Regions from separate parts of the Priestia sp. Y58 genome, predicted to be linked through region 3. Evidence: riboswitches for the same ligand, from Rfam matches in the RefSeq annotation. Region 3 holds a riboswitch; each other region holds the start of a gene.
What was found. Region 3 has a riboswitch for cobalamin ahead of MMB68_RS20455 ((2Fe-2S) ferredoxin domain-containing protein). Riboswitches for the same ligand answer to the same signal wherever they lie in the genome.

Region 1: linked by a shared signal. The riboswitch ahead of nikA (nickel ABC transporter substrate-binding protein) and the one ahead of MMB68_RS20455 ((2Fe-2S) ferredoxin domain-containing protein) in region 3 are both predicted to bind cobalamin.
Region 2: linked by a shared signal. The riboswitch ahead of MMB68_RS05705 (ribonucleoside-diphosphate reductase subunit alpha) and the one ahead of MMB68_RS20455 ((2Fe-2S) ferredoxin domain-containing protein) in region 3 are both predicted to bind cobalamin.

Annotation. Positions count from the first base shown of each region.
Region 1 is NZ_JAKWFL010000011.1:33,502-44,524, forward strand. Features, by position in the region: gene MMB68_RS23965 (TRM11 family SAM-dependent methyltransferase) at 1-750, opposite strand, end outside; gene MMB68_RS23970 (hypothetical protein) at 1,011-1,169, shown strand; gene MMB68_RS23975 (tautomerase family protein) at 1,337-1,726, shown strand; gene ftsZ (cell division protein FtsZ) at 2,086-3,090, shown strand; cobalamin riboswitch at 3,093-3,282, shown strand; gene nikA (nickel ABC transporter substrate-binding protein) at 3,426-4,967, shown strand; gene MMB68_RS23990 (GNAT family N-acetyltransferase) at 5,037-5,564, shown strand; gene MMB68_RS23995 (hypothetical protein) at 5,820-5,993, opposite strand; gene MMB68_RS24000 (YfmQ family protein) at 6,136-6,579, opposite strand; gene MMB68_RS24005 (lmo0937 family membrane protein) at 6,773-6,910, shown strand; gene MMB68_RS24010 (TatD family hydrolase) at 6,943-7,713, opposite strand; gene MMB68_RS24015 (EamA family transporter) at 7,780-8,403, opposite strand; gene MMB68_RS24020 (SET domain-containing protein) at 8,739-9,134, shown strand; gene MMB68_RS24025 (AI-2E family transporter) at 9,170-10,312, opposite strand; gene MMB68_RS24030 (hypothetical protein) at 10,440-10,709, shown strand; gene MMB68_RS24035 (IseA DL-endopeptidase inhibitor family protein) at 10,958-11,023, opposite strand, start outside.
Region 2 is NZ_JAKWFL010000001.1:1,084,854-1,095,876, forward strand. Features, by position in the region: gene MMB68_RS05685 (DUF2325 domain-containing protein) at 1-75, opposite strand, end outside; gene MMB68_RS05690 (DUF1540 domain-containing protein) at 283-441, shown strand; gene MMB68_RS05695 (hypothetical protein) at 508-711, shown strand; gene MMB68_RS05700 (ribonucleotide-diphosphate reductase subunit beta) at 741-1,784, opposite strand; gene MMB68_RS05705 (ribonucleoside-diphosphate reductase subunit alpha) at 1,801-4,044, opposite strand; cobalamin riboswitch at 4,179-4,364, opposite strand; gene menC (o-succinylbenzoate synthase) at 4,644-5,747, opposite strand; gene MMB68_RS05715 (o-succinylbenzoate--CoA ligase) at 5,751-7,214, opposite strand; gene menB (1,4-dihydroxy-2-naphthoyl-CoA synthase) at 7,297-8,115, opposite strand; gene menH (2-succinyl-6-hydroxy-2,4-cyclohexadiene-1-carboxylate synthase) at 8,132-8,941, opposite strand; gene menD (2-succinyl-5-enolpyruvyl-6-hydroxy-3-cyclohexene-1-carboxylic-acid synthase) at 8,945-10,699, opposite strand; gene MMB68_RS05735 (isochorismate synthase) at 10,686-11,023, opposite strand, start outside.
Region 3 is NZ_JAKWFL010000007.1:109,364-120,386, reverse strand. Features, by position in the region: gene MMB68_RS20505 (cobyrinic acid a,c-diamide synthase CobB) at 1-100, opposite strand, end outside; gene MMB68_RS20500 (cobalt-precorrin 5A hydrolase) at 114-1,238, opposite strand; gene cobM (precorrin-4 C(11)-methyltransferase) at 1,235-2,011, opposite strand; gene cobI (precorrin-2 C(20)-methyltransferase) at 2,008-2,709, opposite strand; gene cbiE (precorrin-6y C5,15-methyltransferase (decarboxylating) subunit CbiE) at 2,712-3,908, opposite strand; gene MMB68_RS20480 (cobalt-precorrin-5B (C(1))-methyltransferase) at 3,898-5,001, opposite strand; gene MMB68_RS20475 (precorrin-8X methylmutase) at 5,005-5,652, opposite strand; gene cobK (precorrin-6A reductase) at 5,658-6,425, opposite strand; gene MMB68_RS20465 (sirohydrochlorin chelatase) at 6,422-7,339, opposite strand; gene cobJ (precorrin-3B C(17)-methyltransferase) at 7,357-8,979, opposite strand; gene MMB68_RS20455 ((2Fe-2S) ferredoxin domain-containing protein) at 8,993-9,373, opposite strand; cobalamin riboswitch at 9,476-9,655, opposite strand; cobalamin riboswitch at 9,774-9,952, opposite strand; gene MMB68_RS20450 (hypothetical protein) at 10,098-10,256, opposite strand; gene MMB68_RS20445 (M42 family metallopeptidase) at 10,608-11,023, opposite strand, start outside.

The sequences.
Region 1 (11,023 bases), on a different contig from region 3:
GATGATCGCTACATCATAGTGAGTGGTAACATCCGAAATCGGTCCGGTTTTGACATCACCCTTTAAGCCGAAATGCGCAATATTTTCACGAGATCCGTCGGTCACAAGTGGGTTGATATCACGTCCTACAATATCAATGCCCATTGAAAGAGCTTCTACGAGGACTGTACCAATACCACAGCATGGATCAATCGCTTTGATTCCTTCAGGGTTTGGAACGGCAATGTTAGCTACAGCTCTTGCAAGGCGGGTACTGAGTGCTGTAGAGTATTCACGCGGTTTTTTCAAATGATGCAGCCATACAGCTTCGCTTTTTTGATATTTCCCAAAATACCAGCGTCCTTCAAATGGAACAATGCCAAACAAATGGTCAGGGTTATGCAAGTCTGCTTCTGCTACAAAATGCCAACCCACATCACGTTCAATAGCACGCTGACCTTTATAACTTACTTTTTGATCTTTTTCCAAGTCATTAATTTTCATGAAAATGAGTTTAAATGTTTTGTCTCCAAGGTCAATATCTTCTACTTGCTTACAAATATCTGCAAGGTCATCTGATTCATACATAATATCTAATCGCTCTTTGATAAAAGGGCTTCTGCTTGGATCAAGTTTAACGGCACTTTTTATGATAGGTTTCTCAGTTTCAATTTCAAAAAGAGAGCGTCTCTCTAATTGGCATAGTGAGAGTTCCTCTTCGCTGCATGCGTATGTGTAGATATACTGAGGCAGCTGCGTATGGTTATTCAATATCGTATCATCCTTTATCGTATCTAATTATCCTTCTTCTCAAACAATAGCGAGAAAAGAAGAGAAAAGCAACGAATTTAAATATATTTGGCCGTGAATACTAAATTGAAGCGCTACATAGTCCACTTATTTGACAAAACATGCTAAAATAACTGGTGATAACCTGCATGTGCTGCTGTTTATACAAAAGAACTGGATCAAGGTTTCTCAAAAATCATTTACACACTGCTGACATTTTGATGAATAGGAGAGGCTACGTGATGTCTAAAAGTGATCATGAAAAGCAACAGATGAGTCGGGCTGATATGAAAAAACAAGCCAAAACATCCTCGCAAAACCTTGTGATGAACGTACTCATTGCCATTGTATCTGTATGTATTTTAGCTCTTATTATAAATGTTTTTGTACTAATGAAATGAGCCGTTATGCTGCTCATTTCTTTTTATTAGGTTCAGCTTTTATTGAAGCGTTTGAGGTCTCTTTCACTAGAGAGCACATTGTGAATAGCATATCTTTTTTTAACAAATGATAGTTGTGATATGATGAAGCAATAATACATTAGACAAAAAGCTGGAGGTTACTTAGTATGCCATTACTTAGATTTGATGTAATAGAAGGAAGAGATGAAAAAGAGTTAAAAACATTACTAGACGCTGCTCACCGAGCGATGCTAGAAGCCTTTGGCGTGCCAGAACGCGATCGTTATCAAATTGTACATCAGCATCCTGCTCATGAAATGATTATTGAAGATACAGGTCTTGGCTTTGAGAGAAGCAAGGATTTGGTTATTATAAGCGTAACAAGCAAACAGCGAACAGAAGAGCAAAAGCAAGCTCTTTACAGATTAATTGTAAAAGAGCTTGGAGAGAGCTGCGGCATTCAGCCAAACGACATTATGATTTCGATTGTTGAAAATGGTAATGCTGACTGGAGCTTTGGCATGGGAGAAGCTCAATTCTTAACTGGGAAATTATAAAACGGTTTATTATCTAGAGAAGCCCTTATTTCTAAGGGCTTTTTCTCATTTTGTCTATAAAAATATTATTCTCTTAGTCACATCTTACTCAAAATTAAATACAGACATCTGTCAAATGAATGATACAATAAGCTTATATGCCATTTTGAGTGGAAAAACCATAAAAGAGTTCGGCGTACTAATTTTAGAACAACAATAAATTTACATAAAGATGTAAAGATTTAAAGGTTAAAAGAGAAGTGTATAAAATCTGTAAAACAAAAGAACAGTTACGCGTTAAACATAGGAGTAAAAGGTTCTTCACGTGTTTTTTCGGATAATAAGAGAAAGTAATTTTGATCATTGAGGAGGAACTTAGAATGTTTGGATTTGATGCAGATGTATCGCCACTGGTGCGAATTAAAGTAATTGGGGTCGGCGGTGGAGGAAATAACACCGTTAACCGTATGATTGAACACGGTGTACAAGGAGTAGAATTTATCGCCGTTAATACGGATGCTCAGGCGCTTAACTTATCTAAAGCAGATGTGAAAATGCAGATTGGTGCGGCCTTAACGCGAGGATTAGGTGCAGGAGCTAATCCAGAAGTGGGAAGAGAAGCAGCCGAAGAAAGCAGAGAACAAATTCAAGAAGTACTGCAAGGCGCAGATATGGTATTCGTAACAGCTGGCATGGGCGGAGGAACTGGTACTGGAGCAGCTCCGGTTATTGCCCAAATTGCCCGTGAACTAAATGCTTTAACAATTGGAGTAGTCACTCGCCCGTTCAAGTTTGAAGGAAATAAACGTACGAAGCAAGCAGTAGGCGGTATTACTGCGATGAATGAATCGGTAGATACCCTTATTGTGATTCCAAACGACCGCTTGCTTGAAATTGTCGATAAAAAGACGCCTATGCTTGAAGCATTCCGTGAAGCAGATAATGTTCTTCGCCAAGGTATTCAAGGTATTTCAGATTTAATCGCTGTGCCGGGGCTGATTAACCTTGACTTTGCTGATGTAAAAACAATCATGTCTAATCAAGGATTTGCGCTTATGGGTATCGGACGAGCTTCCGGATCAGACCGGGCAATTGAAGCAGCGAAAAAAGCGATTTCTAGTCCGCTGCTAGATGCATCGATTGATGGAGCACGAGGCGTGCTGTTGAACATTACGAGCGGCAGCAGCTTGAGTCTTTACGAAGTACAGGAAGCAGCAGATATTGTCACGTCCGCTTCTGATCAGGACTTAAATATGATTTTTGGATCTGTGATTAATGAAGATTTAAAGGACGAAATGATGGTAACCGTTATTGCCACTGGATTTGATGATGAAGATGTTTCACCATCAGCTTCTACTTCTAGAGTTTCAAGAGCACGCTACTAAATTAAATAACCAGCTTTTATGGTAGCAATTGTTTTTCAATTGCCTTAAAAGGGAATCCGGTGCAAATCCGGAGCGGTCCCGCCACTGTAACAAGGAGCCTTATGTCAAAAAGCCACTGTCTATTTAGAGACGGGAAGGCGGTATAAGGCAATGACTTGAAGCCAGGAGACCTGCCATAAATCTCAGCACACAATAACCTACGAGGATAGGGAGGTGTTTTGGCAGAATCAAAAATAAGATAAACAAGGGATACGTTTATCTGAATTTGTTGTGAAGACAAGCACTTCTTTTTAGAAGTGCTTTTTTGTGTATTAAAATAGAAGGTGGAAAAATCAATGATAAATAATAAAAAACTCGTATCTATGATATTTCTCGTGTTACTTTGCCTCACTGCTTGCGCTCCTAATGAAGAGAGCGTAAGTATAAAAGAAAGAAAGAAAACGGATAAAAGTGTGACGTTTTTATTTAATTTTACATCTGCAACGCTTGATCCTCATAGGGACGATAATTATACAGCAGTTCGTGCGGGAGTAGGGGAGACGCTTGTTAAAATCAGCGACGATTTAAAAATAAAGCCTTGGCTTGCTGAAAAGTGGGAAACGAAAGATAACGGCCTTACATGGACATTTATGATAAGAAAGAACATCACGTTTCAAAATGGAAAAGCGCTGGATGCAAATGCCGTTAAGTCTTCTCTTCAAAGAACGATAGATCAAAGCTATGCGATGAAAAACGCTTTAAATATTAAAGAAATGAAAGCGAACAGTCATGCGCTGACAATTACATTAAAAGAACCAATGCCTAAATTTCCTTCTGAGTTAGTGCATCCAAACACAGCTATTATAGATGTTGATGTTTCTAATATAGCTAAGAAGCCCATTGGTACAGGGCCATTTCACGTTTTGACTTTCGATCAAGGAAATCAAGTGAAGTTAGAAAGATATGAACATTATTGGAATGGAAAAGTGAAATTGAAAAATGCGATCTTTGCATTTAACGAAGATGCTAATGCGCGAGTTGCGGCTCTTCAGTCCGGGACAGCGGATATTATTTATCGGCCGCCTTTAGAAAGCTTGAGCACTTTACAAGCGAATTCGTCTTTCAAAGTAAGTGGAGTACCTAGTGTGCGTACTCATTTATTGCTTTATAATCAAACCAATGACTCATTAAAAGACGAAAATGTAAGAAAAGCTATCGATACTTTATTGAACCGAAAAGAAATTGTCAGTAGCATAATGAACAATCAAGCGGCAGCGGCTCGAGGTCCATTTTTACCTCAATTTCCTTTTGCTGATAATACTGCTAACGAGCAAAGAGGTATGACATCTGCTAGAAAATATTTAGAGAAAGCAGGCTATCAAATCAAAAATGACAAAGCAATCAAAAATGGAAAGTCACTATCGCTCTCTCTTGTCACATACAGCTCTCTGCCAGAACTGCCTTTAATTGCTCAGCTTATACAGTCTAATGCGAAAGAGTTAGGAATTACTATTAAGATTCACCTAGTTGAAGATAGCGATGAATATGTAATGGCAAAAGATGATTGGGATTTAGCATTGTACAGCCTTATCACAGCACCTAGAGGGGATGCCAGCTATTATTTAAGCACGAACTATTTGCCGGGCGGTGGTTTAAATGCCAGTCGGATTAATGACGATACGCTAACAAAAATGATAGAACAGTTAAATTCAACCGTAGATGACGCAAAACGAAATCAGCTAGCCAAGCAAGCAACCGCTTTGATTAATAGAAAAATGCTGACATCATCGATTGTACATCCAAACATTGTTGTTGCTTATAATCAACAAGTGAAAAATTGGACAACAAATCCAAGCGAGTATTATATGCTGACTCAGCATTTAGACGTAACGCCGTAGTCAATATTGTTGTTCCTATAGGAAAACGAGAAAGTATACAATGATAGATAAAAGGATGTGACAGTAAACGTGCAAGAAGTACAAATGTATCAAATTAAAGAAGTAACAGAAAAGGATGCGAAAGTGGTTCAGTTTGTCATGAATATGCGGAATGAGCTATTTCCTATGCTGGAAAAAAATCAGCTTCCTGTGGATTTGCTTCATTTTAATGAACATTACGTTCAAGCGAAAGACGCTGCTTTTTTTGCAGCTGTTACGGAAAATCAACAAGTAATTGGAACAATTGGTTTATACGCTTACGATGGAAGGTTTCATGCATTAAAAAAGCAATATGAACATAAAACTGCAGCTGAGATTGTAAAATGCTATGTCGATCCAGCGTACCGGCGTCTAGGCATTGGACAGCAGCTGTTAAAAGCAGTGGAACAATTTGCTCAAAATCATTTTTATGACACGTTGTATCTGCATACTCATCCTTTTTTACCGGGGGCTATCCCATTTTGGACTTCACAAGGTTTTATCGAAAGGCTTGCTGAACAGGAAGAGCCATGGAATACGCTGCACATGGACAGAAAAATACAACCAGTCGTAATGTAACGATATTATACAGTAATTACCATAGAATCTAGATAAGAGCTCATGCTATAATAAGCGTACTTACATTTATAGCCTGTAGGGCAAGTCCTTACAGAAAAGAACCACGTTTCGAATTGGCTGAAGCGTGGTTTTTTTCTATGAAAAACAAATAACAAAATATTTTTAAAAATATATATGAAATCGCTTTCAAAATAATGAAATATATTATATAATTACTAGTGTTGTGTTGTACTTTGTTAGTGTTAAATCAATATCCTACATGTGTGAGCCGACTGCCTTATGGTAGTCGGCTTCCTTTTTATGGTAGTATTCTAAAAGGAAATAGCATTCTTTGAAATGGCTGTAATCGTCATGACAATAGTTGTCCCAAAGGCCCATTTGAAAAGAAAGAAAAGTCGCAATCATTCCAAACCCTAACAAAGAAAGCATTATCCATCACCTCTTAAAAAGTTAGAAAATTCTATTAATTTATATTATAGCATTAGAATTAATGTTAAAGTTTGGTATTTTTAAATAAGGTAGCTTCAACCTAAAACTAAAAACTAAAAAAGCCGCCTTGTAGGCGACTGGTTTAAGCTAGGTCAGCTGTTATGGACTGCTTTTGAAGGTGATCAGACAGCAGGCTGTAAGCAATAATTTTCTTTTTATACTGTTTTACGACATCGACGTGATCATGATAACTGTATACGCATAATCGAACATCGTTTTTTCCTTTTTTCGTATCGATAACCAGTGGAGTTTCACTGTCTTCTAGGTGTTTATAATAGTCCTTATTTCCTTCATGGACATAATATTGTTTTAAAAATGTTGCTTTATTAAAATAATCAATCACTTGCATTTTATCTTTGCCTTCTAGATGTTTCCCATCAACTGTGACAGTAACGTTTTGATCATCAAGTGTTGGGTGTAATTGAAATTTAGTCATAAGCCATTTGACCACTGGAGTTGGAAGACACGTTATTAATATTTTGAGTGCACTTACAAGAATGATGGAAAGTAATACAATCCACGTCATAGTTAATCATCTCCGCTATAGTTTAAATGAAATAAGATTACATACCTATTTTATCACAGAGAACATGAGTGCTTTTTGTACATTATGTGAACCTTCCTCAGTGAAAAGATGTATATGAAATGCGTTTATTTATGCACATTTAGGGAAATATAAAATTATAACAAATACTACATATAAAAAAGGAGAAAAAATTATGTTGTGGACGATTATTGGACTTTTATTTATTTTTTGGTTATTAGGATTAGTTTTTCATATTGGCGGCGGCATCATTCACATTCTTCTTGTCATTGCAGTGATTGTGCTAATCGTAAAACTTGTGAAACGAATTTAGATATAAAAGGCCTTTCCTTAGGGAAAGGCCTTTTATATAGAGAGACTATAAAAACAAGACGTATTTTGATATAAAAAATCATATGTCTCCGTTACAGAAACTCCTTTGAGACGTGCTATTTCCTGAACGGACTGATGTATCATTGATGGAACCGTTGTGTGGTTTTGAAAAGGTCCTTCAAATGGCCACGGACCATCTGTTTCCACCATCAAGTAGTCAAGAGGGTATTCCATGACAAGCGCTTGGATTTTAGGCTTATATACAATATCGGGTGTAACTGAAATATAGTAGCCGTTGTTTTTCATTCGTTCAACGGTTTTTTTAGCTCCTTTGAACCAGTGGAAGTGAGCTTTAGACACAGAATGTTTTTCTAATAAGTCGCATACGATCTCAGCGTCTTCATATACAGCATGAAGAATTAACGGTTTACCCCATTTTTTTGAATGAACAATAAAAGCTTCAAGCAGCTCCAAATAGGGCTCTAGAGAAAGAGTGTATGTCTGACTTAAGTAATAAGGTAGACCAACCTCCCCAACAGCTATCATTTCTTCATTGTTTTGATCAATCCAGGCAAACAGTTCCGCTAATTCATTTGAAGAAGGCAGCATTTGTTCAGGATGAAATCCGTAGGCGGGTTTCACGCAGGAATACAATTGGCTAATTTTTTGATTAAGTTGGCAAGAGTGTAATGTGGAAGATACAGAAATAAGCGCTTTTAACGAAGGATCCTTCTCTATTATTTCTTTCCAGCTTTTCGGTTCATATTGATCGAGGTGAATATGAGAGTCAATGATTTGTTTCATAAATATCGCTCGCTCCTTTCAGCCCAATTTGTTTAGAAATAATACGTAAGAAAATGTATGCTTCTGTTAGGCTTCTATCTTATTTTTTATGTGTTTTTTGTTCTCCCATTTAGCAATAGATGAAAACGTATAAATAATAAGAGCTAACCAAATAAAATTAAAAGCAATAACATGAGCTTTTGTTAGCGATTCATGGTATAGAATTACTCCTGCTAGCAGAGATAAGGTTGGTGAAATATATTGAAGAATACCAAGCATTGATAATGATACTTTTTTAGCACTTTTTGTGAATAATAAGAGTGGTAGAGCTGTGACCATTCCACTTCCGATTAATAAAAGACTTGTTAGGGGATTAATATATTGTCCAAGGCTCGCTTCTACTATTTTTCCATCAATGACAGCCCACATAAAAATGCCCCAATTTGCACTAATAAGTACAGACGCAGTAAAAAGGGACCAGAATAAGGATGGTTTCTTCATTATTTCTTTTACAAACGTAATGTATGTACGCCAGTTCTTTGTTATCAATAAAAGAATAAGCATAAAAATAAAAGACCAAAAAACGCGCTGAGCTAAAATCTCTCCTGGTGCTACGTGGTGAACCAGCTTCCAATAAATTGGCGTGAACCCCCACATTAGATAAGAAAGGACTGCATACGTTACACCATCTTTGTCATGATTTAAGTTCATTTAAAACTTTCCTTCTAACATGAGATAAATTTGGTAATAAGAGTCATAGATTAACATAAAAAAGCAGCATAAACGATTATATCACAGAGAAAAACGATTTTTCACATGTTGAATGGCTCAAAAAAGCGCTATGCGCAAGGTCATTGCTTTTCCATGTCTAAAATAAAATCAAATTGCGTATTTCTAACAAGGTAAGTGCTTACACAAGTGTGCATGATAAGCGCTCTTTCAGCTTATATTCAAGTGGTTATGAAAAACAGTTGATTTCCCCATTAGAAACTGTCAAGCTTAAGGAAGAAAAAAATCTTAGAGGAAAGAATATATAGGTGACGAATATGATCGAAATAAAAGCGTCTGCGATAAGCGACGGAGAATTTAACAGAGGTGTATTTGCTAAGCAAGATATTAAAAAAGGAACGCTTATTCACGAAGCCCCTGTTATCGCTTATCCTAATAAAGAGCATGATTTTATTGAGAAAACAACACTAGCGGATTATGCTTTTGAATATGGAGTGAATCATACGGCTATTCTTTTGGGATACGGTATGCTGTTTAATCACTCGTATACACCCAATGCTACGTATGAAATTAATTTTGACAATCATACCTTTGATTTTTATGCATATACGGATATCCAAGCAGGAGAAGAAATTCTCATCAACTATAATGGAGATGAAGATGATCAAGAGCTCCTTTGGTTTGATCGTGAAGATGAAGAAGAGCAAAAGTAAAAAGTTAAGCCCATCGATTTTCGATGGGCTTTTTATTATGCTTTTTTATCTGGATACATAGTAGAATTCAAACGGATAAATTGGTAAATATGCGTAATAATAACTTTTAAAACGGCATATCCAGGGACGGCTAAAATGATACCGATGATTCCGAATAAGTTTCCGGCGGTTAGAATGACAAAAATGACTGTAATCGGGTGAATGTCTAGGCTTCTTCCCATAATTTGCGGAGATATTACTTTACCTTCAAGCAATTGAACAACTGCCCAGACAATGGCTAGTTTTACAAGCATGAAAGGAGAGGTAATAAACGCAATAATAATGGCTGGGATAATGGCGATAATAGGACCAAGGTAAGGCACAACGTTGGTTACCATGGCGATAATCGCTAGAAGTAATGCATAATCTAACCCAATAATCAGATAGCCAATGAAAAGCAGTACACCTATACAAATCGCAACAAAAATTTGCCCGCGAATATATGCGCTTAATGCGTGGTTCATGTCGGCTAAAATGAATTTAGCTTCAGAACGAGATCGGTTTGGAAGCAGTTTTACAATATAATTAGGTAAGTTTTTCCCATCTTTTAATAAGTAAAAAAGAATAAAGGGTAAAACGGCAACCGATAATATAATTTCTGTAATGGTGCCGACAAAGTTTACAATACCGCTTGAAAATCCAGAAACATATTTACTCAAGTGTTTTGATGCATCTTTGGAAATCTTATCTAGGTCCGTGTTAGCCGACTGAAGACCTTGTTCGACATATCGGTTATTCGAAAGGTTCGTCACCGCATGCTGAACGTCATGCGTCAGCTCTGGGATATTATCAATAAGACGGTCAACTTGATTTTTTAGAGGCGGAATAACCGATGAAATAATAATGGCTAATGCGCCGATAATCACTATGTATAAAACAAGAATGGAAATAATTCGTTTTACACCTTTTCGTTCTAAAAAGTCAACAAGCGGATTAAATAAATAAAAGCAAATTCCTGCTAGGATAATCGGCAGTGCGATTGTTTTAATAAAAATAGAGATAGGAATTAAAATAAATCCGATTTTTGATAATGAAAAAATAGTCATGCTGAGAATAAAAATAATAATTGTATATACAACAAATTTATTATTTAAGATTTTTTCTCGGAAAAAAGTTCCTTTCTGAGGTCTAGGTTCCAAGCTGTTCAACTCCTTTTAAAAATAAATGTATAGTTATCATACCCTGATTTAGACTAATTTAAGAGGGTTTTTTACAAAGAAGTGTGCATACTAGTAGAAAATCTTCTAGAAAGAAGGGGTGAAATCATTGAAAGAAGACAAACAACCATCGTATGATGATTTCTCTACAGTAGAAAAAAGCCATGAGTATATAACCGCTGAAGAATTTCCAGACGGTCCTTTCGGCTCTCCTGTTAATCAAAAACTGGGGAAATCTACTTCATGGGAAGAAGGGCAGCGAACGTATAGCGCATTTAATTATGAAAACAAAAATCTTCATGAAAAAGCGCAAAGATTATTTCCAGGCGCGCATCCTGTACATGATAACCCAGAGGAACATGAACAAAATCCAAGTTAATGTCTTTATTATGCTCTGAATATATTGCCCTATCTTTTTGCTGAATTATGTTGACAATAAGCAATTTAGCCTGTAATATAAAACGTAACTTATCACTGTTTCTACAGGATTCGACAAAATTTGATTTACTTAAACTTGTGATCTCAACTTCTATTTACAGCTATTAGAGCGCTGTAAGTAGAAGTTTTATTTATGTTATCGATCAAAAAGAAAAAAGCAGGTCTGCTCAAGCAGGCCTGCTTTTTTTATTATTGAACAGCGTCAAATTTATTTACTTTCCACTGAGAATTAGATTTATAGAATGTGACAGTTCG
Region 2 (11,023 bases), on a different contig from region 3:
ATTAAACCCTTCTCCCGCTAAACGATCTGTAATATGCTTTAACCTGTCTCCTCCTACAACCATAACTGATGACATGTTTGTTCCCTCCCAATTAATTATTCATTTAATGATTTGACAACAACCTGTATTCTTTACTATATACACAGTTTAATTGAGAATGATTCTCTTTGTCAATGTTTAATTGATAAAAATTCTCAATTAAAATGAAAGTCTACCACCTTTCTTATAAGTTAGTTGAATTTTGACCATACTATAGCTATCACATACAAAGGAGGGTTAACGTTGGAACAAAACATTCTTTGTGAAGTAAATAACTGTCACTTTTGGAAAAATGGAAATCACTGCAGCGCAGAAGAAATTTACGTGGTAAGTCATAGCGGAAAACATGCAGCAAGCAGTTATGAAACAGACTGTAAAACGTTCAAGCCAACTGAAGCGTAACCCGCAAAAGGACAGCCTCTGGGTTGTCTTTTTTCTCTCTTCAAGATCATAAAAAAGGAGACTAGTATGAAAACTGAGCAATTGATTCATTTTTTTAAAGAAGAAGCAATAAAAGCAAATGAACAAACCTTTCCAATCTATGTACAATCGTTCACTCATTTATGGACATACAAATGGGGAACACTTGAAAACATTCCAGAAGAAATTGATGACTTAATTACTACACGTGCGTTAGAACTTGGACTTATTCACTTAAAAAAAGCTGACTAATCAATAAGAAAATTAGTCAGCTTTTGTGTTTATAGATCATCAAATCCATTCGCATCTGATGCTTTTGTATATTGTCGTGATTTCTGTTCAAAGAAATCCGTTTTCCCTAAATCTACCTCTTGGTAAGCAATAATCCAACGAAGGGGATTTTCAATCGGTGCTTCTGGGAAAGCAGCTCGACCGAACCCTAACTGATTACAGCGTTTATTAGCCATGTATTCAATATACTGCTGCAGTTCTTTCATCGTGATGCCGTCGAATTTCTCTCCGATAACAGATTCCGCCCATTCAATTTCAAGACGAGCTGCCTCTTGGAACGTTTCAACTACAAACGTTTCTAGCTCCTCCGTACGATAAGCTGGATTTTCATTTAGTACTTCCTTGAAAATCTTTTCGAATAACCCAACGTGAAGCTGTTCATCACGATTGATATAGTTAATCATAGTAGATGTCGCCACCATCTTTTGATTTCTCGCAAGATTATAGAAGAACGCAAATCCGCTATAGAAGAAAAGGCCTTCTAAAATAACATCATATACCATAGACTTCAAAAAGTTTTCAACCGTTGCTTCTTCGCTAAATGCTTTATATCCGTTTGTAATAAAGTCATTTCTAGCGCGAAGCTTTTCGTCTGTGCGCCAGTATTCAAATACTTCATCTTGTTTTCCTTTTGGTACAAGACTTGATAAAACATATGAATACGAATGATTATGAACCACTTCTTGCTGCGCTAAAATAATCATTAGAGCATTAATCGAAGAATCGGTTACATAATCAGCTACTTTGCTAGCATAATCTGATTGAATACTGTCCAGTAGCGCCAGCAGGCCGATGATTTTTAAAAAGCTCTCTTGTTCGTCAGCCGTTAACTGAGGGAACTGCTTAATATCTTGACCCATATTAATTTCAAACGGCGTCCAGAAGTTAGCTAGCATACGCTTGTATTTAGGGAACGCCCATGAAAATCGGACGTCATCCCAGTTTAGAATATTTGAGCTCTTGCCGTTAATGATTCCTGTCGAACGGTTCGGAGCTGTTTCGTTCATTAATTCTCGTTTTAACATGCTTGTCATTAATTATTCACTCCTTTTAACTATGACAGCTTTCACATTCTTCAATGACTTCACTTGATGTTGAACGTACGTAGTAGGTCGTTTTTAACTTTTCTTTCCATGCCGTCATATGAAGATCCAGCAGCTCTTTTGCTCGGATATCATTTTGCACATATAAGTTGAATGAAATGGATTGATCAATATGGCGCTGTCGCTTGGCGTTTTGCTTAATGCTCCAATGCTGATCAATTAAATAAACGGACTTATAATACCAGTTTGTTGCTGGCGATAAATCTGGTGCCGTCACCGGGATTTTATAGTTTTTCTTTTCCTCTGAATAAAACTTACGGAAAATCGGATCAATACTTGCAGTAGAACCCGCGATAATAGATGTTGATGAATTAGGTGCTACAGCCATTAAGTATCCATTTCTTATCCCATTGCTTTGAACTTCGTTACGCAGTTCGCTCCACGCTTCGCTTGTGTATTTACGTGTTTCAAAATAAGCGCCTGACTCAAAATCTGAGCCTTTAAATAATGGATATGCGCCTTTTTCTTTAGCTAAGTTCATGCTTGCCTGTACGGTTAAGTAAGCAATTTGCTCATACAATTCATCGCAGTATGCTACCGCTTCATCTGTTTCCCATGCTATTTTCTTTAAGGCAAGCAAATGGTTCCAACCAAATGTGCCAAGCCCTACTGCGCGGTACTTTTGGTTCGTTAGTTTTGCTTGAAGTACCGGCAAATCATTTAACTCAATAACGTTATCAAGCATGCGTACTTGAATTGGAATTAAACGTTCAAGCACATCTTCAGTTACGGCTCTCGCTAAGTTGATAGACGAAAGATTACATACAACAAAATCGCCCGGATTCTTTGTAATAATAATTTTTCCGTCTTCCGTAATTTCCTCTGTTACGACCGTTGTGCTTTGGTTTTGCGTAATTTCTGTACATAAGTTGCTGCAGTAGATCATGCCCTCGTGGCGGTTTTGATTAGCTCGGTTAACCGTATCACGATAGAACATATAAGGCGTTCCCGTTTCAAGCTGTGAAAGCATAATGCGCTTGAAGATTTCAATAGCAGGTACTGTTTCTCTTGAAAGCTGTTCATTATTTACACACTCAGCGTAACGAGTGCGGAACGAACCGCTGCCTTCTTCTTCATCATAAAAATCTTCTAACGAATAGCCCATCAGCGTACGAACCTCGTGAGGATCGAATAAGTGCCAGTCTTCACGTGCTTCTACTTTTTCCATAAACAAATCTGGCAAACATACGCCAGTGAATAAATCATGCGTGCGCTGGCGTTCGTCACCGTTGTTCAAACGCGCGTCTAAGAATGAAAAGATGTCTTTATGCCATACGTCTAAATATACGGCAATAGCTCCTTGTCGTTGACCTAGCTGATCGACACTTACAGCCGTATTATTTAGCTGTTTCATCCATGGAATTGTTCCTGATGATACGCCTTTAAAACCTTTTATATCACTTCCTCGGCTTCTAATATGACCGAGGTAGACACCAATTCCGCCTCCATTTTTACTAAGCGTGGCCAAATCTGTATTGCTATCATAAATACCGCGTAAGCTGTCATCAATCGTATCAATAAAGCAGCTAGATAGCTGTCCGTAGCTCTTTCCTGCGTTTGAAAGCGTTGGTGTGGCAACCGTCATATATAGACTAGAAAGCGCCCAGTACGCTTCTTTTACTAATGCTGTTCGATTTTCTTTCTTTTCTTGAGACATCAGCGTCATAGCAATGATAAGAAAACGTTCTTGCGGTAATTCGTATACGCGCTTATCATGTGATGTCGCTAAATAGCGATCTGCTAATGTCAACAATCCAATGTATGTAAATAAACGATCGCGTTCAGGAATAATGACTGAAGCAATTTCATTAATTTCTTCTTCTGTATATGTTTTTAATAGCTGTTTATTATAAATGCCGATTTTTGTTAGTTCTTGAATAAGCTGATAAAACGAACCGTACTTCTCTTTTTTATCATAACCTCGGTTGTCCGCTGCTTTTCGATATAGTTCGTTTAAGTAGACGTCTGCCGCTACGTACGTCCAATCTGGTTCTTCCATTGAAATACGCTCTAAGGCTGCTAGAATTAGGACGTTTGCAACCTTTTCGTCCGTCATATTTTCCTTTACTGTAACAGTTTGAATAACCTTTTCCTCATACAAAGAAAAATCAAGCTGCGTAAATTCTTTTTTTAATCGTTCAATATATGCAGTTAATTCATGTAGAATTGTAGGCTTTAATGTATTCACCATAAATATGGCTCCTCTCTTCACTTCAAAATAAAAAAATCGCTCACCGTACCTCGGTGAGCGAATAGAACGAAGATAGAAGAAGACACTAAGTCTTTTCTCAATCCTCGCTCTACCCTCTCACCTCCCGAAGAAGATAAAACGACATAAAAAAGGCAGGTCTCCTGACTTATGCTTCTTTTTACTTTAAGGCCTTCCCATGATGTTTACTCACAGTGGATCTCCTTATTTCATCAGCATTCACAGTTGCGGGGACAGCTTTGGATTTTCACCAAATTCCCTTTTAAGTCTTTTTATCAGACACCTTTTTCACTGGAAAACACAAAATATAGTATTTTATTATCGATTTCAGAACAACATATTGTGTTATGTTATAAACACATTATATAGGACAACTTAGAAAACTATCAACCTATTTTCAAAAATAATTTTGTTTTTTACGGTAAAACTCTTCGACTTTTTTCATCAAACTATTCCATCATAACATGTTTTGACACGCTTGATGGAACAATGTGCTCTTTTTAAAAAATTTGTCCTATTTTTCTACTAAACATTGACAACACCAATAAAAAAACCGTTTTTCATAAAAAAACGGTTTTTAATTATTGGTATTCTTTTTCAAATGCTGTGATTGTTTTGATAAACTTTTTATCAATATCGTATCCTATCCCCGGTTTTCCCTTCACCTTTATTACTCCGGCTTCTACCTCTACTTCGGGCTTAATAATATCTTTTTCCCAATAGCGAGATGACGCAGAAATATCACCTGGTATCGTGAAAGAAGGCAATGTCGCAAGGGCGATGTTATGAGCTCTTGAAATCCCGGCTTCTAACATTCCGCCAACCCAAAGTCTTACACCATGCTGGGCGCACAAATCATGAATTTGCTTTGCTACGGACATTCCGCCAACTCGACCGATTTTCACATTGATAATCTTACAGCTTCTTTGTTCAATTGCATGACGTGCATCTTCATAGCTCACAATACTTTCATCTAAGCAAATTGGCGTCTGCATTTGCTTTTGTAACAATCGATGATCAAGGATATCATCAGAACTTAACGGCTGTTCGATCATCATTAAATTCAATTCATCTAGTTTCTTCAATAAATCACTATCGCTTAACGTATAGGCTGAATTGGCATCAGCCATAAGAGGAATGCTTGGAAATTCATCTCGAATTTGTTTCAGTAGCTCATAGTCAGCACCCGGCTTAATTTTCACTTTAAAGCGCTTATAACCATCTTTCATGTAAGTCTTTATTTGTTCTTTCATTATGGAAATATCATTTAAGCCAACTACCACTCCAGCTTCTACAGCAGACCTTACTCCTCCAATTACTTCAGATAACGGTTTGTTATGCCGCTTTGCATACAAATCCCATACAGCACAGTCTAAAGCTGCTTTAGCCATGTTATTTCGCTTTAGAGGTTTGAATAACTTTTGAACATCCTCTGGTTTTTGAAGCTGCTGATTAAGAAGCGAGGGAATTAAAAAATCGTCTAACATATGAAAACATGTCTGAATCGTTTCTTCCGTATACCAAGGAGATGAAAAAGCAACTACTTCTCCCCACCCTGTCAATCCTTGTTCATCTTCTACTTCAAGCAAAATCAATTCTCGATCCTGCACTGTACCATAGCTTGTTGAAAAAGGAGAAAGAAGCTTCATGTCAATTTTATAAAGATGTACTTTTTTTATAATCATCGATTAGCTCCCTTTCTGTATGAAAGATGATAGCTTCCGGCGTATGATTTTATTAGAAGCCGTTCGCGGCAGCTCCTCTACTCGAGCGAAATACTTTGGAAGTTTGTACTTTGCTAAAAATTGTTGAATGTGTAAAGATAATTCTTCATCTGAAACGTCTTCGTTTACAACAATACATGCAGCTGGCACTTGTCCCCATTTTTCATCAGCTATTCCCGTTACACCGGCCTCTTTAACAGCGGGATGCTTCAACAAAACATTTTCAATTTCAGCTGGATATACATTTTCTCCACCTGAAATAATAAGGTCTGAACGTCTGTCTAATACATATAGAAAGCCTTCTTCATCCACTTTCCCGATATCTCCTGTATAGAACCAGCCTTGTTGAAGGGCTTTTTCAGTAGCTTCAGGTTTATTTAAATATCCTTTTGTAACATTTGGACCTTTAACAATGATTTCTCCTGCTTCGCTGGTCTCATTTCCTTTTTTATCTACAATTTTCATTGCACATGGAAATAATGGTTTACCTGCTGATCCCAGTTTTCGCAAACTATCTTCAGGTGAAAGCGTAACGAACTGTGAAGATGTTTCTGTCATTCCATACGTTTGATAAACAGGAATTTCTTTATTCACACAGGCCTCTAAAATAGTAAGCGGTGCAGGTCCTCCTCCTAAAAGCATGCACCGAAACGTATGCGGATATTTTCGTTCCCCTAACTCATCGAGCATATTGGACAGCATAGAAGTAACAACCGAAATAATCGTTACCCCTTTGTTTTCAATCGCTTCATTTACTGCTCTTGCTTCAAACCGTTCTTCTAAAATGATTTTCATTCCGTAAAAGACGCTCCGCATTAAAATAGATAAGCCGCTAATATGAAACAAAGGAACCGCTATAAGCCAGCAGTCTTTTTCGTTTAATCCTAAATTAAGCGCTGAGCCAACGGAACTCCACCAGTGATTTCCATACGTCTGCAGCACTCCTTTTGGATGACCTGTTGTTCCGGACGTATACATAATGGTAAATGTCTCCTCGAGATTCCACGCTTTTTGAAAATCCGTTTCTGCTTCTGGAGAACTTTTTAAAGCAGGTAAAGTAAGCTGAGTAATGGAACTTTGGAATTCTCTCATTAAAAATGTTTCATCCGCAATAAGCAACGACACGTTTGCATCTGTTAGCTGATAATTAATTTCTTCGTTTGTCAAACGCGTGTTGACGAGCAGCAACCTTGCGCCAATATAAGAAACCGCATATAAAATCTCAATAAACTCCACGCTATTTTTCATGTATAAAGCAATGGTATCGCCTTGCTTTACACCGTTAAACGAAAGCTGATGTGCTACTTTTTGAACACGTTTATGAAGCTCTTGAAACGTAAGAGACGTTTGCGGTGTTTCTACCGCCACTCGATTTGGCGTCAAATATGCTCTTTGCATAAGCCCATTGGGAATCGTTTGGCTACTCATGAATTTCTCTCCTTTTTATACTGATTAACTAAATTAAATTGAAAAAACAGCCTGATGATAATCACCAAGCTGTTTCAGCTGTTTAAGGGAAACGTGGGAACTGTTGGAAGTCTGGATTGCGTTTTTCCTTAAATGCATCGCGACCTTCTTTTGCCTCATCGGTTGTGTAATAAAGAAGCGTTGCGTCACCCGCAAATTGCTGGATACCAGCTAAGCCATCCGTATCAGCATTAAATGCTGCTTTTAAGAAACGAAGAGCGGTTGGACTTTTTTCTAACATCTCTTCACACCATTGAATTGTTTCAGCTTCAAGCTGTTCTAATGGAACGACCGTGTTTACTAATCCCATGTCTAGTGCTTCTTGAGCGTTGTACTGACGGCATAAGAACCAGATCTCACGCGCTTTCTTATGACCTACGATGCGAGCTAAGTAACCAGAGCCATATCCTGCATCGAAGCTTCCCACTTTAGGACCTGTTTGTCCAAAGACTGCGTTATCCGCTGCAATTGTTAAGTCACATACAACGTGAAGAACGTGGCCACCACCAATTGCATAGCCTGATACCATCGCAACAACCGGCTTTGGAATTACGCGAATTAAACGCTGTAAATCTAGAACGTTTAGACGTGGAATTTCATCTTCTCCTACATAGCCGCCGTGGCCGCGAACTCTTTGGTCTCCGCCTGAGCAAAATGCTTTATCTCCAGCACCTGCTAATACAATTACTCCAACGCTTGCATCGTCACGAGCATAAGCAAATGCATCGATCAATTCCATTACTGTTTTTGGACGGAATGCATTGTGCACTTCCGGACGGTTAATCGTAATTTTAGCGATTCCGTTATATGTTTCGTATAAAATGTCTTCATACTGACGTACTGATGTCCATTGAACTGTCATCTTTATTTCCTCCTAATTATGTAGTAGCTAAGAACTCACTTACTATTCTACCAAAAATCTCGGGTTGTTCCACGTGAATTGCATGGCCTGTCCCTAAAATAATTTTAGAAGTAGCATTTGGTATTAATGTTTGCATTTCTTTGGAAATTAAACAAAACTTTTGATCTACTTCTCCTGTAATAAGCAAAACCGGTATCACCAGATCGTCCAGCTTCTCCCAAAGGGACGGCTGGACTCCTGTACCCATTCCTTTCAAACTGTTGGAAAGGCCGATCTCTGTATGAGAAAGTCTTTCTTTACGCACCGCTTCTTGGACATGACGAGGCAATTGCTTTTGAGAACGAAAAAGAGGGATTTCCTCCCAATAGTTCACAAACTCTTCAATCCCATTTTCCATAATGCGGCTCGCCAGCTGTTCATCTTTTTCTTTTCTTAGCTTTTGTTCTTCTCGTGTTTTTAAACCAGGCGATGCGCTTTCTAATACCAACTTTTTCACAAGGTGTGGATATCGCTGAGCAAATGAAAGAGCAAGTCTTCCTCCCATCGAATATCCGATTACATTCACCTGTGATAGAGGTAGCTGTTGAAGCAGCTCATGCAGTGCTTCCACAACTGCTTCCATTGAATATGGTTTGATTTCTTTCGGAGCTGCTGATTGCCCATGACCAATAATATCAACAGCAATCACCTGATAGTCTTTAGCGAATTTCTTCATAAAGGTACGCCAGGTTTGAGAAGAACCGGTAAAACCGTGAAGCAGAAGCAGCGGCTCTCCTTTCCCCTCGGTGTGCACATAGTAAGATACACCACTTAATTGATACCTCATTGCTTATTCCTCACCGTTTGACAAATTTATTTCCTCGGAAACAAGTTTCCACAAACTGCGATGAGTCTCTACATTTTCTGTACGAGTTGTACGAATCTCTACAACATGCAACCCGCCTTTTGCAAAAGCATGATTCATTGCATGTCGAAATTCTTCCCAGCTGCTTGCTGAAGAAAATGTGCCATCATACAGACGAGTGGCATGCTCAAAGTTTAATCCAGTTGGCGTACCGAATAAAAATTCAAAGTGCTTTTCTTGTTTTGACTGCGGTAAAAATGAAAAAATTCCTCCCCCGTCATTGTTAACTAGCACAACGGTTAAATTTAAATTATGCATTTTAGCTGCCAGAAGACCATTTAAATCGTGATAAAACGATAGGTCACCAATAAATAAAACGGTGTGATCGTAAGCCGTGCTTACGCCTAGAGCAGACGAAACTACACCATCAATTCCATTTGCGCCCCGATTTACAAAGAGTGGAATCTCTTTTTCCGTATTTAAGAAGAAAGAATCAATATCTCGAACAGGCATTGAATTTCCAGCAAACAAAGCCGTGCCTTCAGGTACTACATCAACAATTTCTTGAACTACTTGTCCTTCGAACCATTCCTGGCCAGAAGTTAATGTTCTCAGAGCCTGTGCAGTTTGAGCATTAATCTTTTTCCACAGACTCAGCCATGAAGTAGATTCCTCTTGATTCGCTGAAAGACGCTTGATCAGTTCTTCACAAAATAATGTCTCATCGGCTTCAATCATCACTGTTGAACGTAAAGTAGGGTCTCTCCAGCCTTTACCTTGGTCAACTACAAACATTTCTGTCGGCTCGTGTGCTTTCAAAAATTGCAATAGCGGTTTCGATACCGGCATCGCCCCAAAACGAATGACAACTTCCGGGTAAAAACGCTCATCAACCTTATCACTTTTTAAAAATGTATCATACGTCTCTATTACATTTTCTTTTGAATGCTTGCCGCTTCTTAATTGTGATAACGGATCTGCGAGCACCGGAAAGCTTAAAGATTCAGCTAAATGGCATACGCTGTCTACTGCTTTTAAAGACATTTGATCTCCGCATATAATAAGTCCTTTTGTTGGTCCCTCTAAGCGCTTCGCAATTTCTTCGAAACCTTTTTCAGATAGAGATGCTTCTCCATGAATAGCAGACACATATGATTTACCGCGTTTCCCTTGACTCCATAAATCTTCAATAGACAAATCTGGTACAATCGGTTCACGTAAAGGTACGTTAATGTGTACAGGACCGCTCGGTATAGCTTGAGCTGTATGAACAGCCCTTGAAGCTACTGTTCGAATATAACGATTCATATCTGCACTTTCTTCTGGTAAAGCTGTATCTACAAACCACTTCGCATATTGACCGAAAAGGTGATTCTGATTAATGGCCTGCGGGGCACCTATATCCCTTAACTCATGCGGACGATCCGCTGTGATAACTACTAAAGGAATGCGTGAGTAGTGAGCTTCAATTACTGCAGGATAATAATTCGCTGCAGCTGTTCCAGATGTACATACAAGCGCCACTGGTTTTTTCTTTGCTTTTGCTATTCCTAGAGCAAAAAAGCCGGCGGAACGTTCATCAATATTTAAGTGCACATGAATATCAGGGTGCTCAGCCATAAGCATCGCAATAGGCGTTGAACGTGACCCTGGACTGACCACTACTTCTTCGACATTTGCTTCTACTAATTCATCCACGAATGACGCAATATACGTTGTTAATGATTTAATGTGTTCCACGCATAATCCCTCCTAAAGCTGAAAGCATCGGGTTGAATTTAATTCTTGTTTCTTCATATTCACTTTCAGGCGTAGAATCTGCTACAATTCCACAGCCCGCAAATAAAACGGCTTCTTTCTGCTGAATAACAGCGGAGCGGATTCCTACTATAAATTCACCGTTTCCGTTGATATCCATCCATCCTAAAGGAGCTGCATACCACCCTCGGTCAAAGGATTCTAGCTTTCGAATAATAGGCAAGGCCTCCTGTTGAGGATATCCTCCTAGCGCTGGTGTTGGATGGAGCTTTTGAATAAATGAAAATAGCGTCACATCTTCCTTTA
Region 3 (11,023 bases):
TGTAACCAGCTTGTCTTAATGCTGCCATCAGCCCGATTGTAAGTGTTGTTTTCCCTACGCCACTTCCAGTACCGGCAATGACGAGTCTTCTGTTTGACATGTTGTTCTCTCCTTTAGTCATATGGAATAAGCGCCACTGAAATGGTGACATTCCCTGACTTTTTCTTCACAAGTTCAAGCTTATCAGCACCGCTGTATAACATAGCAGCAGGTTCGCTGACGCCATATGCACCTGTATATTTAAAGACAGTATCTGAAGGCTGTTGGATACTTATGCTGTTTAGCTCTTGGGGCGAATAATAGACAAACTCCCAGCCGTACTTAGACGCCACTTCTAACAGCCCTTCTTCATCTTTCTTTATCTCTATTGTACATAATGCTTTTACACTTTTCATTGAAAACTGAAGTTCAGCAAGCGTTTTTTCAATAACGGTTTCAATTTCCGCTGCGCTTGTTCCTCTGTTGCATCCCATCCCAATCGCCAGTACTTTTGGACGGTAAAGAACACCGTTTTCTAAGATCGCTTCTTCCTCTTCTTCTAAATTGCGATGCGTTACAACCAAGGCTGCATGTGGCGATGCTTCAAGAGCTGTCTGAATCGATGAATACGTTTTAATGTTAGCTGGAACAGGGTGCTCATAATGCCACCAGTTCTTTTCACCTGATTCTTGAACCACTGCTATTTCTTCTTCATTCACCACAGAAGCGCTGACAGGCGTTAGTTTTTCTGCTGATTCCCACACCCATCCAAAGCGCTTACCAAATAAATCAACCGGAATTGTTTTTTGCACATCGGATGCTGTTGTAATGACAGGATGAGCTTCAAGAGCTGCCGCCACTTCACGCGTTAGCTCATTTGCTCCTCCGATATGACCCGAAAGCACGCTGATGACATTTTCGCCTTTATCATCAATGACAACAACCGCAGGATCCGTTTTCTTATCTTTTAAAATAGGGGCAATCATACGCACAACTGCTCCCAGTGAGATAATAATAATAAGTCCTTTATACGATTCAAAAAGAGAAGGCAAAAGCATCCGAACGCTTCCTGAAAACAGCTGGATGTTCTGCTCTTGTTCGTCTCCTTTTTCAAACTTGCTCATGTAATACACGTCAGACTGCTGAAAAGTGCGACCTAGATTTCTTGCAATTTCTACGCCGTGTTTCGTGATTGCCACGACAGCATAATCCCCGCGCTGTGTAATGAGGGCTTTTCTTCCTTCTTGGAGTTGAATCATTCCGACTTCACTCCTCTTCGAAAGCCATGGGTAAATGTTTTATCATAAAGTTTTGAACGATAATCTTTGTCATGAATGTGGGGGTCAAGTGCCCAGCCTGCCAAAATCATCGCCTGCTTGCGAATGCCGTTTGTTCGCATAGCATCATCAAGGTCTTTTACCGTTGTGCGAACAATTTTTTCATCTGGCCACGTTGCTTTATAGACTACTGCAATCGGCGTATCCTCACTCCAACCGGCGTTTATAAATTCTTTCATTACTTTTTTTGTGAGCGTCGCGCTTAAAAATAAAGCAATCGTACATTTATGTTTTGCTAAATCGGTTAATTTTTCAAACTCAGGCACAGGCGTTCTTCCTTCAGCACGAGTTAAAATAACTGTTTGAGTCAAATCTGGAATGGTTAATTCTGCTTCAGCCGCTGCTGCAGCAGCGAATACGGAGCTGACGCCCGGAACGATTTCAATATCAACGCCCTCTCTTTTTAAAAGTACCATTTGTTCCATAATGGCTCCGTACATAGCTGGATCTCCTGTATGTACTCTTACAACCATTTTTCCTTCACGCATGCGTTCAAGCATCGTACCGACCATTTCTTCTAAATGCATACCCGCTGTTTTTAACACTTCAGCTCCTGGTTTAGACTTAGCAACTAGCTCTTGACTTACCAGTGAGTCAGCGTACAAGACAACATCTGCTTGCTGAAGTAATTTTAAACCTTTTACGGTAATTAAATCTGGATCTCCGGGTCCAGCTCCGATTATGTATAACTTCATTTTCGCACCACCATTAGCGTTAAGTATTGTAAATCGGCTCCTTCTAGTTCTGAGGCTTTCCAGATAATTTCTTCATCTGACGTTACTTTTGTCACCACTGACGCTTTTTCAAGCAAATCAAGCTCTTTTAAAAGACCGACCATAAAATCGATGACTTTGGCCACTTTAATAAAAATGACGCAGTCGTTTTCCATTAATACTTTTTTCATTGTTTCATAATCTTCACGAGCAGGAACAATTGCTACGTGTTCATCACCGTCTGCTAACGGAATACCTAAACGAGATGCAGCTCCATTAATAGATGAAATACCAGGAATTACTTGAATCGGAGCTTCAGGGTGACGTTCTTGCATTAGACGCATCATGTGAATAAACGTGCTATAAAGCATAGGATCGCCCTCTGTCACAAACGCTACATCTTTTCCTTCCTGAAGCTTCTCCCATACTCGTTCTACCGTTTCGGTCCATTTTCTTTCCAAAATAGCAGGATCTTTTGTCATTGGAAACACAAGGCCAAGCATATCTTTTTCATTTGCACTGAAATAGACATCAATAATTTTTTGGGCATAGCTTTTGCTTCCTTTTTGCTTTTTAGGATACGCAATAACGGGTGATTCTTTTAGTTTACGAAATGCTTTTACTGTAATAAGTTCTGGATCTCCCGGTCCAACTCCAAGTCCGTACAATGTTCCAATCATATTCATTCTCCTCTTTTGGCTGTAATAATATAAATGGGGTTTAAAGCGTCAAATCGCGTTAAATGTAAAATGGGCTTGCTTCTTGAAATTTGTGCAAGGGTAACAGCAGTCTCAAATCCTCGCTCTTTAAAAGCTTTCATCGCTTCTGCCAAATTTTCAATCGTTACGGCATTTAATACGATGCGTCCTCCTGAATTTAACCGGCTGCAGCACACATCCAAAATGGTTTCCATGCCTCCAGCTGTCCCTCCAATAAACACCGCATCAGGATCAGCAAACTCACCTAACCCTTCCGGTGCTTTTCCGTGCACAGTGTGGGCGTCTACTCGAAATTTCAATAGATTTTCTCTGCAGTTTTCTAAGTCTGCTTCATTTTTTTCTACGGCAAAAATTTGTCCTTCACGCGCAATTTTAGCCGCTTCAATTGCGACTGAACCCGTACATGTTCCGATATCCCATACGACGCTGTCTCTCTTTAGCTGCAGGGCGCTAATACTAAGTGTACGAACTTCTTTTTTAGTAATAAGCCCCTTGTCCGGCTTGCGTTGAATAAATTCATCGTCCTCTATTCCAAGAGGCCAAACTGGGCTTTTTTCTACCTGTTTTAATATCACGACATTAAGCGGAGAAAAGAGTTGATTCGCCGCTTCTTCCAGCGAAAGCAGCTGACAGCGCTCCGTTTCTCCTCCTAAATTCTCTGCTACAAACATCTTGTATTCCGCCATGCCGAATGATAATAAGTAGTTTGCCAGAGCACTAGGAGAATTTTGCTCATCAGTTAGAATCGCCACTGTTTTATAGCCGTCAATGCGCTGAGCCAGCCCTTTTATGCTCCTGCCGTGCACGCTTGTAAAATAAGCGTCTTGCCATCGCTCTTTTAAACGTGAGAATGCAAGCTGAATAGAACTTAAATAAGGATATATTTCAACGTCTAGCTTCGTAGAAAGATAGCTCCCAATTCCGTAAAATAACGGATCGCCTGAGGCTAACACAATCGCATTTCCTTCTTCGTTTTTTAAACGTTCAACAAGAGGAGAAAGCCCTCCTTCAATCGCTACTTTTTCTCCTTCGAAATCTTGAAAAAAATCCAGGTGACGCTTTCCTCCAATTAGCACATCACTTTCATACACCCACTGTTCATACATAGGAAGCAAACTTAACTTCCCATCGTCACCAATTCCAATAATTTTAATTGCCATGTTGCACCGCCTGTCCTAAAAAATCTCCTTTTAATGTGTAAAGAGACGTATCGACATCGATTCCGTCCCCTATTTCCTTTAATACTGATAAACAGCAGTACTCGCACAGTTTTTCAAAAAACTGATGATGACCGCTTTGCGTCATTAAATCTCCCACTTGAGAAGCTGTGTTTGCACCTTTTATTTCCTCTACCAGTTCAGCAGAAGCGCCTGACTCAGAAGCTGCTTTTGCTAAAAAATTAAAATCAATAGGTGCACTTTTTGAATGAACCATCATAACGCCTTGCGCGACTTTTGAAAACTTTCCCATCATGCCTACGAGCGACACTTTTTTCATTCCTTGCTTTTTACATTGTTTTAAAGTGAATCCAACAAAATCTCCCATTTCGATAAATGCTTCTTCCGGAAGATCTGGGAACTGTTTCATTCCATACTTTTCGCTTCGGCCTCCTGTCGTAATGACAACGTGCTCACAATTACTTGCTTTAGCAACGCTAATTGCCTGCACGATGCTTGCTTTATAAGCAGCTGTTGAGAACGGAACGACAATCCCCCGCGTCCCCAGTATCGAAATGCCTCCTAAAATACCTAGACGCGCATTTAATGTCTTTTTCGCCATTTCTTCTCCCTCAGGAACCGAGATGACAATCCTAACGCCTTTTTGTATATTGTATTGGGCTAAAAGCTGTTCAGCCGTTTCTTTCAGCATCTTTCTTGGAACAGGGTTAATGGCTGCTTCACCGACAGGAACTGGGAGGCCGGGCTTTGTCACACGCCCCACTCCCACTCCTCCATCAATGATAATGTCTGCACCATTACACCACGAAACTTCAGAAATAATCAGCGCTCCGTGCGTGGCATCGGGATCATCTCCAGCATCTTTAATGATGCTGGCTACAGCGCTTCTTGTGCGATACTCGCATTCTTCAAGATGAAACGTAGCAAAGCGGCCGACAGGTAAGTAAATCGTTGACTCATCTTGCACTTCTCCTGAAATTAGCGTAAGCAGAGCTGCTCTCGTAGCTGCCGTTGCACAAGCGCCCGTCGTATAGCCTTCTCTGAGTTTCTTAGGTTCTTTTGGTACTTCCTTCATGCGTTACACCTGATCTGCAAGAATTGAAATTGCATTTAATGCAGCGACCGTTACCGTACTGCCGCCTTTTCGCCCGATGTTTGTAATAAACGGCACGTCAAGTTTTGCAAGTTCTTCTTTCGATTCAGCTGCTGAGACAAATCCTACCGGCAGACCAATAACAAGCCCAGGCTTCGCTTCTCCTTCTTTAATCAAACGAATTAATTCAAGTAAAGCTGTCGGTGCGTTCCCAATTGCAAAAATTCCGCCGTCTGCTTCTTTAATTGCTTTTCGCATTGAAATAATTGCACGCGTTGTATTTAAGCGCTTTGCCTCTTCCATTACGTCCGGATCTGAAATATAAACTTTGATTTCACCGCCGTGTTTTTCAATTCGCTGCTTGTTTGTTCCTACTTGCACCATTTGTACATCCGCAACCACTTGCTTGCCGCTGCGAATGGCTTTAATTCCTGCTTGAATCGCATCCGGATGAAACAGCATGCTGCGTCCAAGTTCAAAGTCTGCAGACGCATGAATCACGCGCTGAACAATTGGGTACTGTTCATCTGTAAACGGGTGAGGCCCAAGCTCTTCTGTAATCATTTCAAAACTTTTTCCTTCAATTTGCTGAGGCTGAACAGTTAACGGTTTAAATTCTGTACGAAAATCCATCTCAATCAACTCCTAGTTTGGTTTGCTAAAGCATGAACCACTTCTTCAAACGTGGAATACACGGTCCCATACTCGATTTTTGGTCGCCCAATCATAATAATATCTAAGCCTAACTCTTTGGCTGCTTCTACTTTTTCATCCACAGATCCAACTTTTCCGCTTTCTTTTGTGACCATAACCGTCACTCCGTATTGCTTATACAGCGCTCGATCAAACTCTTTTGTAAACGGCCCTTGAATAGCAATAATATTTTTTTGCGGAAATCCTAATTGCTGGCACTTTTCCATATTATCCAGCCTTGGAAGCATACGAGCAACAAGCCGTACATCTGAAAGAGGAAGCAGCTTTTCTGTAAAAACCTGCAGCGTCTTGCTGCCTGTTGTCAGCATAATAACTCCTTTTTTCTCAGCTGCTACTTCAGCTGCTTCTTCATACGTAGAAACCATCGTCATATTATCATAGGCAAAAGCCTGTGAAGCCCGCTCATAGCGTATGTAAGGGATCGCTGTTTCAGCAGCAGCGCCGATGGCATTTTTAGACGCTTCTTCGGCAAAGGGATGACTTGCATCAACAATAGCTTTTACACCATGTCCGTTTATAAAGGTCATCATATCTTCTTTTGTAAGACGTCCAATTTTCACGTTCACTTCTGCTCGCTGTAATTCGATTGCTGCGTTTTCGGTTACAACCGTTGCTGTAACCTCATGACCTGCTTTTTTTACTTGCACGGCTAATGCACGTGCATCGCTAGTTCCAGCTAACAATAAAATCATTTTAGCCCGCCGACCTTATCTTCATGGTGGTCATGGTCATGATGGTGATCGTGGTGATGGTGTCCGTGATCATGGTCATGATCATGATCATGATGATGATGGTGATCAATATGCTCCATAATGCCGAGGCGATATTGACACGTATCGCAGTTCATTTTCACTTCACCTTCTAATCCTTCTTCAGCACGTTCTTTTAAAATTGTCTGCAGTTTTGGGTGAAAGCCGAAATAGCCGGCTAGCTTAAACTCGATGTTTTCATGCTGCATTTTATACTGCTTCACCATTTCTTCCAAACGCTTAATTAGTACTCCTGTAAATAAAAAATACGGGAGAATAACCACTTTTTTAGCGCCCAGTTTTAAACATCGTTCCACTCCTTCATCAATCAATGGAGCGGTCACGCCCATAAAAGAAGTTTCGACGATTTTGTAGTTTGTTTTTTCCCAAAGAAGGCGCGTAATTTTATATAAATCACTGTTTGCATCAGGATCGCTTCCTCCTCGCCCTAAGACAATAACAGCCGTGCCTTCAGCTGGAGTTTCTAAATTTTCTCCTGATTCTTGTAATCTCGTTTTTAAAATTTCAAGGGCTTCTTCATGAACGCCAATGGGACGTCCGTACACGAAGTTTACGTGTGGATATTTTTCCTTAGCTTCATCTATAGCCGCCGGAATATGTATTTTTGAGTGGCCAGCTGGCAAGAGCATAATTGGAATTACAACTACATCTGTCGCTCCTTTTGCCACACATGTATCAATGCCTTGACTTACATTTGGGCGTTCAAATTCTAGAAAACACGTTTCTACTAAAATAGATGCGTCCCAATCATGCTTCATAGTCGAGATAAACTCGCGAATTTGATCGTTCCCTTCAGGATCCCTACTTCCATGACCGACAAATAAAACTGATTTCATATAATGCCCTCCCATTTTTAATCTCCACACGGAGCTGGTTCTACTTTTATTTTTGGTGTTATATCTTGATAGTCGAATCCATAAACATTCTTCACACGCTTAAAGAATTTATGAAACCGCTCATTTGGATGACCTTTTTCTTTATATTCATGGACAATGTTCTCCACTATTTCAACAATGTCATCGGGCGCTATGCCTTCCGCCACAATTTGACCTGAATGGGCGTTTCGTCCAACCGTTTTAGCCCCTAAAAATAAGTCAAACGCACCTTTTCTGTAGACAATGCCGATATCTTCTTGAACAGCACCATAACAGGCCATACCGCATCCATTAATACCAAGCTTCAATTCTTTTGGCATGTCCATTCCGCCGAGGCGCTTTTGTAATTCTTCCGTATGCGGGATGGCGTCGCTTTTTTCTCCATCACAAAAATCACACGCTTTAATTGCAAACACGTCTCCGACCGGAGATAGTAAAAAGGAAGCTGATTGGAGCTTTTTAATAATCACATCTGGCTGAGCCGTTGGAATTTGCAGTTTGATTTGATGGTCAGGCGTATACTCCATCGTACCTTTTTCACCAACAACTTCTGCTAGTGTTGTCATTTGAACGGGCGTAAACTTCTTATTTGCAAGCCCTGGACTAACTGCCACTTCGAAAATAGACTGTATTGGCTGATGTACGACCGCAGAAGTAGGTTCACCTAAAATTGCTTGAAGCGCTTCTTCTGCAAGGGCTCGTGAAGTTGCTGTTTCTTCTGGTTTGGTCTGAACTGCTTCAATAGCTGAAGCCGTTTGCTTTACAGTCTCTTCTTGATCAAGAGCCCATGGTTCCGCTTCTTTTCGAAGTCGCTGATGCGGTCTTAGCGGCTGCTCCGTTTGGTTGAGGGTATATTTTCGCTGATATCCGCGCGGTGTAATCATTAAATCGTCGTAAAAAAACGTAGATGAATTCCCGACAACAACGGTAGTCAGCATGCCAATTTCATGATTTAACATGTCTTTTAAGTTGGTCATTACGACTTCTTCACGGTCACGATAAGCGCTTTTCACAAGACCAACAGGCGTATCAGGAGAACGGTACTTTAATAGAATCCTTTGCGCTTCAACAATTTGTCTTGTTCGTCTTCCGCTTTTTGGGTTGTAAAAAGCCACTACGAAATCTGCTTGTGCAGCTGCTTCAATTCTTTTTTCGATTAGCTCCCAAGGCGTAAGGTGGTCACTTAAACTAATCGTACAAGCATCATGCATCACGGGCGCTCCAAGGAGAGATGCACATGAATTAATAGCCGAAATGCCAGGAATTACTTCCATCTCTACGCCCGTTTCTTTTTTCCAGCCTTTTTCAATCAACACTTCATACACAAGGCCTGCCATTCCATATACTCCTGCATCTCCGCTTGAAATGACAGCTACGGTTTTGCCCGCTTCAGCTTGCTTTACAGCTTCTTGTGCACGGCTTACTTCTTCGGTCATTCCCGTACTAATAATTTGCTGATTCGTTAACAGTCCTTGAATTAATTCCACATAGGTTTTGTAACCGATGATCATATCACTTTCTTGAATGGCTTCTCTTGCTCGCTGTGTAATATGTTCAAAGCTTCCCGGCCCAAATCCAATAACTAACAGTTTACCTTTCATGCTAGCTCCTCCTTTATGCGTTACTTTTTACTTTGTCAATTCCTTTTATGGAGTCACTCTTTTCCGGAGAAACAAAACCGTTTTGATCATATTCATAAATAAGCGATTCCTTTATACTGCAGCCTCCTGCTAAATGTTCTTCGACAATCCGGTGAGCCACGGTTTCAGTGACCTGCTTGTACCAATCTCCTGAAGGATACACAATAGCTACAGGAGCATCTTTGCATCGTCCGTTACAGCGTGTACGCGTTGTATGAACCGTTTCATCCAAATCCAGTTCCGTCACTTTATTTCGAATAGCTTGGGTGGCTTCTTCTCCACCTTTTCTCATACAGCTGCTTCCATTACAAATCAATACGTGATGTTTTGTTCCATTTAAGTTCCACGTCGTCACACTCATTCGCTCCTTTACTAAAAAAAGCGCCTCTATCAATGATAGAGGCGCAGAAAAATTCAAACTAAGTTTTTGCACTTCCACCTATATCCCGTAGGGTAAGCTTCGCATTAGAAAAAGGCTGGTTTCCTGACTTCGATTCATCACTTGATTGCGCCTTCCCGAATACAGTGGCATATGCAATCAGCTCATCTTCACAGTGGCGGGTACCGCGCTGGCTTCACACCAGACTTCCCATTTAACGCAATGTAAACATTGCGCACCTTTTTTGCACGATATGTAGTTTTGCGACATGAGAAAAACCCGCTTCGCTAATATGCGAGCGGGTAAAACGTCAGAATAAGAGTGTACACGAATGCCACTTTAAGCCAACGTTTCCCTTCCCGCTCCCCGGAGAAATAGAAACTTCACAATAAAGACAGGTCTCCTGACTTGTGTATCATTCTACTTGAGAACCTTCCCGTGATTTTTCCACAGTGGTTATACTCGTTCGTCCACACTTACAGTTGCGGGGACAGTACTGGTCTTTCACCAGTTTCCCTATTAAGCCTTCTTGGCATCTTTACTGTTGCTGTTTGATATATATGAACCTTTTAAACTATCAGAATAATAGAAGTAACTACCATATCATAGCGTACATTTTTTTTTATTTCAACTCTATTCTTTTCGGAAGATACAAGCATCTATAAAAAAACAAGAGCATAAGTCAGCTCTTGTTTTTTCATTATATAGCTACTAATGTTAAATGAGGATCATTATAATACACGACTTCTGAAAGAACTTTACAGCCATTTGTTTTGGCAAAAGCTTCTCTCGCCTGCTTTTCAGTTTCAAATTCAAACATTTTCATTTCTTTTCCAGCATATACCGTCAGTACCCACATGAAAAGATTCGCCTCCGATTATTGTAGTGATCGCTATATCCACATTATGCCGAAACCATTTCCTTTTGAAAACCCATTCTACAAAACTTGTCACAAGAAACTTTTAAAAATTTAAAAACATTTTAACTTTTGTAAATGAACAAAATGTACAAAAGGTTTAAGCAATATTATACCTCTTTAAAAAGGTGCTTTTTTAACCCACTGTTGCTTCACCAGTAAAAAAATATATAGTATTTATTAAAAAAAGAAGCCGGACAGCCGGCTTCTTTTTTAAGAAAGGAAAGTACAGACATCACAATCCCGTCCTGCTCTTTATTTCGCATAAAAATACACTAATTAAATATTCCTTTCTTAAAGCAGAACCATGTTCGACTGCACATAGTGATAAAGAAGCATATACGTATGGTTCAATGAATCTTGATGCGTTCTCTCAAACGCATGAGAAGAATCAATTCCTGGACCAATTAAGCCGTGTACGATGTCATGCCCGGCACGAATAGCAGCGGAAGCATCTGATCCGTAAAACGGATAAATATCTAATTTGTACTGAATATCATGCTGCTTACCTAGTTCCACCAAATGCTTTCTCAAACCGTAATGATATGGGCCGCTTGAATCTTTTACACAAATAGACACGGTGTATTCATCAGTAGATTGTCCATCTCCCATGGCACCCATATCAACCGCTAAGTATTCTACCGTTTGAGGCGTAATGTTCGAATTTCCTCCGTATCCAATTTCTTCATTATTTGAAATAAGAAAATGCG